One region of the Pseudomonas sp. StFLB209 genome, then DNA from elsewhere that is predicted to be linked to it. Evidence: predicted binding sites of a transcription regulator. Region 1 holds the regulator's gene; the other holds the start of a gene.
The links. Region 1 encodes sigma-54, which starts transcription at its own class of promoters, with help from an activator protein. Its sites were predicted from a motif close to ANTGGCATNNANNTTGCTNT; they were not measured.
Positions count from the first base shown of each region.

Region 2: the regulator sigma-54 is predicted to act here: its motif matches at 2,958-2,977, upstream of glnA (glutamate--ammonia ligase).

Region 1 is NZ_AP014637.1:3,190,396-3,194,385, forward strand. It holds gene ptsN (PTS IIA-like nitrogen regulatory protein PtsN) at 1-198, opposite strand, end outside; gene hpf (ribosome hibernation-promoting factor, HPF/YfiA family) at 211-519, opposite strand; gene PSCI_RS14205 (RNA polymerase factor sigma-54) at 634-2,127, opposite strand; gene lptB (LPS export ABC transporter ATP-binding protein) at 2,473-3,198, opposite strand; gene lptA (lipopolysaccharide transport periplasmic protein LptA) at 3,199-3,744, opposite strand; gene lptC (LPS export ABC transporter periplasmic protein LptC) at 3,731-3,990, opposite strand, start outside.
Region 2 is NZ_AP014637.1:2,376,320-2,380,309, reverse strand. It holds gene typA (translational GTPase TypA) at 1-1,150, opposite strand, end outside; gene thiI (tRNA uracil 4-sulfurtransferase ThiI) at 1,287-2,741, opposite strand; gene glnA (glutamate--ammonia ligase) at 3,077-3,990, shown strand, end outside.

The sequences.
Region 1 (3,990 bases):
AATGGCAATGCCGTTGCCAAAGCCGGTCGATCCGAGCTTTTCGCGGGCGACCAGACTCTCGAATACGGTTTGAGTATCCAGCGTAGGTACTTCGCGGCCAATCAGGTTGGCAATCTGTTCGAGTACGCGTTTTTTACTGCCCCCCGGCACGTTAACCTGGGAACGGCCGGGGGTCAGGATGTCTTCAAGTCGGATCATGGATTGGGTGTGTTAGCGAGCGGTCGCACCTTTGAGGATGCTTTGCTGCTTTTCCTTATGCTTGAGCAATTGTCTGTCGAGCTTGTCGGTGAGCAGGTCGATGGCGGCATACATGTCGTCATGCTCGGCGTTGGCCACGACCTCACCGCCATGGATGTGCATGGTGGCTTCGATTTTCTGTTTCAGTTTCTCGACGGTCATGGTGACCTGGACATTGGTGATCTTGTCGAAATGTCCTTCGAGTTTTTTGAGTTTGAGCTCCACATATTCGCGCAGGGGCTTGGTCACTTCCAGTTGATGTCCACTGATATTGACTTGCATACAGCTTTCTCCTTTGCCTGTGCATAAAGGGGCAGGTCGACTACCTGCCTCTGGAACGCTGTGGCGCTCACCCGGCATCGACCCCAAACGAGGTCGTGCCCGGTAGCCGGTCAGTCACATCAGCCGCTTGCGTTCGCTCGATGGCGCAATGCCCAGCGATTCGCGGTACTTGGCGACGGTGCGACGGGCGACCTGAATGCCTTGTGCTTCCAGTAAACCAGCGATCTTGCTATCACTCAATGGCTTTTTCTGATTTTCCGCAGCAACCAGTTTCTTGATGATTGCGCGGATGGCTGTGGAGGAGCATTCACCGCCTTCGGAAGTGCTGACATGGCTGGAGAAGAAGTACTTCAACTCGTAGATGCCACGCGGGGTATGCATGAATTTCTGGGTGGTGACCCGGGAAATGGTCGACTCGTGCATGCCAACCGCTTCGGCAATATCGTGCAGCACCAACGGCTTCATGGCCTCATCGCCGTATTCGAGAAAGCCGCGCTGGTGCTCGACGATCTGGGTGGCCACCTTCATCAGGGTCTCGTTGCGGCTTTGCAGGCTCTTGATGAACCAGCGTGCTTCCTGCAACTGGTTACGCATGAAGGTGTTGTCGGCGCTGGTATCGGCACGGCGCACGAAGCCGGCATATTGCGGGTTGACGCGCAGGCGCGGCACCGCTTCCTGGTTCAGCTCCACCAGCCAGCGGTCGGTGTCCTTGCGCACGATGACGTCCGGCACCACATATTCCGGCTCGCTGGATTCGATTTGCGAACCCGGGCGCGGATTGAGGCTTTGCACCAGCTCGATGACCTGGCGCAGTTCATCTTCCTTGAGTTTCATGCGCCGCATCAGTTGCGAGTAGTCGCGGCTGCCCAACAAGTCGATGTAGTCGCTGACCAAGCGCTGCGCTTCAGCCAGCCAAGGGCTCTTGGCCGGGAGCTGGCGCAATTGCAGGAGCAGGCATTCGCTGAGGGTGCGCGCACCGACACCGGCCGGTTCGAACTGCTGGATGCGGTGCAGGACGGCTTCGATCTCGTCGAGTTCGATGTCCAGTTCAGGATCGAAGGCTTCCAGAAGTTCTTCCAGAGGCTCTTCCAGGTAACCCTGGCCATTGATGCAGTCGATCAGGGTGACGGCGATCAGGCGATCGGTGTCGGACATCGGCGCGACATTGAGCTGCCACAGCAGGTGGCTCTGCAGGCTTTCACCGGCCGATGTGCGGGTGGTGAAGTCCCACTCGTCATCGTCGCTGCCGGGCAGGCTGCTGGCGCTGGTCTGGTAGATGTCTTCCCACGCCGTGTCGACCGGCAGCTCATTGGGAATACGCTCGCTCCAGTCGCCTTCTTCAAGGTTGTCCACGGTCGTGGCGGTTTCCTGGAAGCTTGGTTCCGGCTGTTCGCTGGCCGGCTTGTTTTCGATATTGTCCGCCATCGGGTCGGAATTATCGAAGTCGTCGCCTTCTTCCTGGCGCTCCAGCATGGGGTTGGATTCCAGCGCTTCCTGGATTTCCTGCTGCAGGTCCAGAGTCGATAGCTGAAGCAAGCGGATAGCCTGTTGCAGCTGCGGTGTCATCGTCAGCTGCTGGCCCATTCTCAAGACTAGCGATGGTTTCATGGCAGTTGCTCAACACCTTCATTCGCCGGCGCGGGGAGCGCCATCCACTACAGGGCATCGATAGCTGTCGTGGGAAAGTGTCGGCAGGTTGCCAGCCTCGGATGCAGTCATCGGACCTGGAGAGCGGGCTCGAAAACACGCATTTACCCGTAGCTGATTGGCTTGGGAAAAACCGTGACTTTCGAGTGCTTTCGTCTTGCCTTGGCTGCGCTCGCTACGCTTTCTCACGGCCTCTGATCGATGCCGCCTTTATTAAGCAAGTTATATGCCTGAATTCTAAAGACTTGCCTAGAGCATCAGGACAAATAATCTGTTGTCAACAGCCAGTGTGTAACCAAGGGAGGTCTACAAACGGAACTCGTGGCCCAGGTACACCTCTTTCACCAGCTGGTTGGCCAGGATGGTTTCTGCATCGCCTTCGGCAATCAACTGGCCGTCGTTGACGATGTAGGCGGTCTCGCAGATGTCCAGGGTCTCGCGCACGTTGTGATCGGTGATCAGTACGCCGATGCCCTTGGCCTTGAGGTGGTGAATGATCTGCTTGATATCACCCACGGAAATCGGGTCTACCCCGGCGAAAGGCTCGTCGAGCAGGATGAACTTGGGGGCCGTGGCCAGCGCGCGGGCGATCTCTACGCGGCGACGCTCGCCGCCGGAGAGGCTCATGCCGAGGCTATCGCGGATATGGGTGATATGGAATTCCTGCAGCAGGCTTTCCAGTTCGGCGCGGCGTGCGGCGGCGTCCAGTTCCTTGCGGGTTTCCAGGATCGCCATGATGTTGTCGGCCACGGTCAGCTTGCGGAAGATCGAGGCTTCCTGTGGCAGATAACCGATGCCGGCGCGTGCGCGACCATGCATGGGTTGGTGGCTGACATCGAGGTCATCGATCAGCACTCGCCCCTGATCGGCCTGGACCAGGCCGACGATCATGTAGAAGCAGGTGGTCTTGCCGGCGCCGTTAGGGCCCAGCAGGCCGACGATCTGTCCGCTGTCAATGGACAGGCTGACATCGCGTACGACCTGGCGGCTCTTGTAGCTCTTGGCCAGATGCTGGGCTTTAAGCGTCGCCATTTACTGGGCCTTCTGCTGCTGTTCGGGTTTCTTTTTCGGCTGGATGACCATGTCGATGCGCGGACGTGGCGCAGTGACCTGGCTGCCGGTAGCGCGGCCGGCACTGACCACCTGGCGCACAGTGTCATAGACGATCTTCTCGCCTTCTGACGTGTTGCCGTCGTTGATGACCTTGGCCTTGTCGATCAGCACGATGCGATCCTGTGCTGCGTAGTACTGGATGGTCACTGCATAGGCCTGGACGATGGGTTTGTCCACCGAAGGCTTCTGCTCGTAGTAGGCCAGGTTGCCGACCGAGGTGAACACGTCGACTTCACCCTGGGCGTTACGGGTGATGGTCACGGTGTTGCCGGTGATCTTCATCGAGCCCTGGGTGATGATGACATTGCCCTTGTAGGTGGCGATGCCTTTTTTGTCGTCCAGCTGCGCGTCATCGGACTGAATGTGGATCGGCTGATCACGGTCAGTTGGCAGGGACCAGGCGCTCGCGCTTCCCAGTGCTGCGCTCAGGCCGAGCAAGAAAGGAAGGGTTTTAACGAGCCTCATACTGTCCTCTTACTTTGGACAGCAGGTCCATCCTGCCGTCTTTCAAATATGCTTTCATCCCTACAGCCGTGCTGACACCGCCGCCGGCGTCGATTCTAACGGCTTGCTCGGTCTGCGCATATTGCTTCTGTGGGAATACAGTCATTCGACTGCTGGTAATGATGGTCGCGCGCTGCTTTTCATCGGTGCGTGCAACGCGAACGTTGTCGATCAGTTCGACCTGCTCGCCACCGGGCGATACTTCGC
Region 2 (3,990 bases), 810 kb from region 1:
GGCCTACGGCCATTTCGAAGCCTTCGCGACGCATGGTTTCGATCAGCACCGACAGGTGCAGCTCACCACGGCCGGAAACCTTGAACTTGTCAGCCGAGTCGCCTTCTTCAACGCGCAGGGCAACGTTGTACAGCAGCTCTTTGTCCAGACGCTCTTTGATGTTACGGCTGGTGACGAACTTGCCTTCTTTACCGCAGAACGGCGAGTCGTTGACCTGGAAGGTCATCGAAACGGTTGGCTCGTCAACGGTCAGCGGCTTCATGGCCTCGACGTTGTTCATGTCGCACAGGGTGTCGGAGATGAACAGCTCTTCGAAGCCGCTGATGCAGACGATGTCGCCCGCGGTGGCTTCTTCGACGTCTACACGGTGCAGACCGTGGTGACCCATCAGCTTGAGGATACGACCGTTACGCTTCTTGCCTTCGGTGTCGATAGCGACAACCGGGGTGTTTGGCTTGACGCGGCCACGGGCGATACGGCCCACACCGATGATGCCCAGGAAGCTGTTGTAGTCCAGCGCCGAGATTTGCATCTGGAACGGACCGTCAACGTCAACGCTTGGCGCCGGGACGTGGTCGACGATGGCCTGGTACAGCGCGGTCATGTCTTCGCCCATGGCAGTGTGGTCCAGACCGGCGATGCCGTTCAGGGCCGAGGCGTAGACGACCTGGAAGTCCAGCTGGTCTTCGGTGGCGCCCAGGTTGTCGAACAGGTCGAAGATCTGGTCCAGAACCCAGTCAGGACGCGCGCCCGGACGGTCAACCTTGTTGATCACCACGATTGGCTTCAGACCGGCTTCGAATGCCTTCTTGGTCACGAAGCGGGTTTGCGGCATAGGGCCGTCCTGGGCGTCGACCAGCAGCAGTACCGAGTCAACCATCGACATCACGCGCTCTACTTCGCCACCGAAGTCGGCGTGGCCCGGGGTGTCGACGATGTTGATGCGGTAGTCGTTCCAGCGAATGGCGGTGTTCTTCGCCAGGATGGTAATGCCGCGCTCTTTTTCCTGGTCGTTGGAGTCCATCACGCGCTCGTCGTTGAGCTCATTGCGCTCCAGAGTGCCGGACTGACGCAGCAGTTTGTCTACCAGGGTGGTTTTACCGTGGTCAACGTGCGCGATGATGGCGATGTTACGTAGATTTTCGATCACTTGTGTATCTCGATCAGAGGATTCGGTTTGCTGCCACTGGAGCAGCGATTAGCGTTTGAAGCGTTAGACGTCGGCCGAGGCCATAAAGGCGTCGGGGGGCCGGTGACGCAAGCCACAGGCAAACAGCCCCGGGCGTTTAGCTCGGTCGATATACGCGCACATTGGCATGCCCCTCACTGAGCAGGTGATGAGCATGCAGGCGGCTCATGACGCCTTTGTCGCAATACAGCAGGTACTGGCGGGTGTAATCCAGTTCCTTGAAGCGGCTGTTCAATGCATAGAACGGCACGGCTTGTACTTCCACGCCAGGCACTTCCAGCGGCTGGTCTTCCTGGGCATCCGGATGACGGATGTCGATAATGACCTGGCCGGCCAGGGCCTGGCTGACTTCTTCTACCTCGACATCCTGGCCCAGGTCATCGATCACCTGATCGATGGTCACCAGCCGGGCACGCTCAAGCGCGCGATCGAGGGCTGCCATGTCGAAACGGGTTTCTTCGTGTTCGACGCGATAACGCTTGGCATTGGTTTTCGGGTTGACCGAAATCACCCCGCAATATTCAGGCATGTGCCGGGCGAACTCGGCGGTGCCGATTTTGGTCGCCAGGTTGACGATGTCCTGTTTGTCGGTCGCCACCAGCGGGCGCAACACCAGCTTGTCAGTGGCCGAGTCGATGATCGACAGGTTCGGCAAGGTCTGGCTCGACACTTGGGAAATCGCCTCGCCGGTTACCAGCACGTCGATGTCCAGGCGGTCAGCCATGGCCGATGCTGCGCGTAACATCATACGCTTCAACACTACACCCATATGACCGTCGTCGACTTTCTGCAGGATTTCGCCCAGCACTTCCTCGAACGGTACGCTGATGAACAGTACGCGTTGCGAGCTGCCGAATTTCTTCCAGATGTAGTGCGCAACTTCCATCACGCCCAGTTCGTGGGCACGCCCGCCCAGGTTGAAGAAGCAGAAATGGGTGACCAGGCCGCGGCGCATCATCTGATAGGCGGCTACGGTCGAGTCGAAACCACCGGACATCAACACCAGGGTCTGCTCCAGTGCGCCCAGCGGATAACCGCCAAGGCCCTGGTGCTGGCTGTGGATGACGAACAACCGTTCGTCGCGAATCTCCATGCGCACCAGCAGTTCGGGGTTTTTCAGGTCGATGCCGGCGGCGCCACATTGCTGGCGCAACTGGCTGCCGACATAACGTTCGACGTCCATCGAGCTGAATGCATGCTTGCCGGCGCGCTTGCAACGCACCGCAAAGACCTTGCCCGGCAACAGATCGGCGTAGTGCTCTCTGCACTTGGCGACGATGTCGTCCATATCGCCCAGCGGGTATTCAGCCACCTGCAGGAAATTGGCGATACCTGGCATGCAGCACAGCCGCTCGGTGATGCCCTGAAGGATCTTCGGATCGGTCAGCCGGGTCTCGACCTCAAGGTTGTCCCATACACCACCCACGACGATATTTTCGTCCAGCTCGCGCAGCACGGTACGGATGTTCTTGCCCAGCTGGCGAATGAACTTCTTGCGCACCGGTGGGCTTTTGATGGTGATTTCTGGGAAAACTTTGACGATGAGCTTCATGAAAACGCTACGTAAGGATCCGGCTGAAAAAAGAGGGGCGCGGATTATAGCGGAAATTGCTCAAGGTTTAACCAACTATCGTACACCCGAATGTCGACGCACCAAAAAGGATCACAATCGATCAGTTCGGCAACATAACAGTGCATGAAATGTACAAAAAAACGACATTGACCTCAGCAACATGCGCAGAATCGGGCATCGCGCCCAACTCGGGGCACTGGCATGCAATTTGCTCCCTTGTGAGGCAGGTTGCCTTGGCAGAGTATTCTGCGCCGGCACTACCCAAATTCAGGGGCCAAACAATAGCAACGGTCCCAACCCACCCGGAGGACACCATGTCGAAGTCGGTTCAACTCATCAAAGATCATGACGTTAAATGGATTGATCTGCGCTTCACTGACACCAAAGGCAAGCAGCAACACGTCACCATGCCGGCACGCGACGCGCTGGACGAAGAGTTCTTCGAAGTCGGCAAGATGTTCGACGGTTCCTCCATCGAAGGCTGGAAAGGTATCGAAGCCTCCGACATGATCCTGCTGCCGGACGACGACTCCGCCGTGCTGGACCCGTTCACCGAAGAGCCTACCCTGATCCTGGTCTGCGACATCATCGAGCCGTCGACCATGCAAGGCTACGACCGCGACCCGCGCGCCATCGCGCACCGCGCCGAGGAATACCTGAAATCCACCGGTATCGGTGACACCGTGTTCGTCGGTCCAGAGCCTGAGTTCTTCATCTTTGACTCGGTCAAATACAAGTCCGACATCTCCGGCTCGATGTTCAAGATCTTCTCCGAGCAAGGCTCGTGGATGACCGACCAGGACGTCGAAGGCGGCAACAAAGGCCACCGTCCAGGCATCAAAGGCGGCTACTTCCCGGTTCCACCGGTCGACCACGACCACGAAATCCGTACTGCCATGTGCAACGCACTGGAAGAAATGGGTCAGGTCGTTGAAGTTCACCACCACGAAGTGGCAACTGCCGGCCAGAACGAAATCGGCGTGCAGTTCAACACCCTGGTCAAGAAGGCTGACGAAGTTCAGACCCTGAAGTACGTTGTGCACAACGTTGCCGACGCCTACGGCCGCACCGCGACCTTCATGCCGAAGCCGCTGTACGGCGACAACGGCTCGGGCATGCACGTCCACATGTCCATCGCCAAAGACGGCAAGAACACCTTCGCCGGCGAAGGCTATGCCGGTCTGTCCGACACCGCTCTGTACTTCATCGGCGGTATCATCAAGCACGG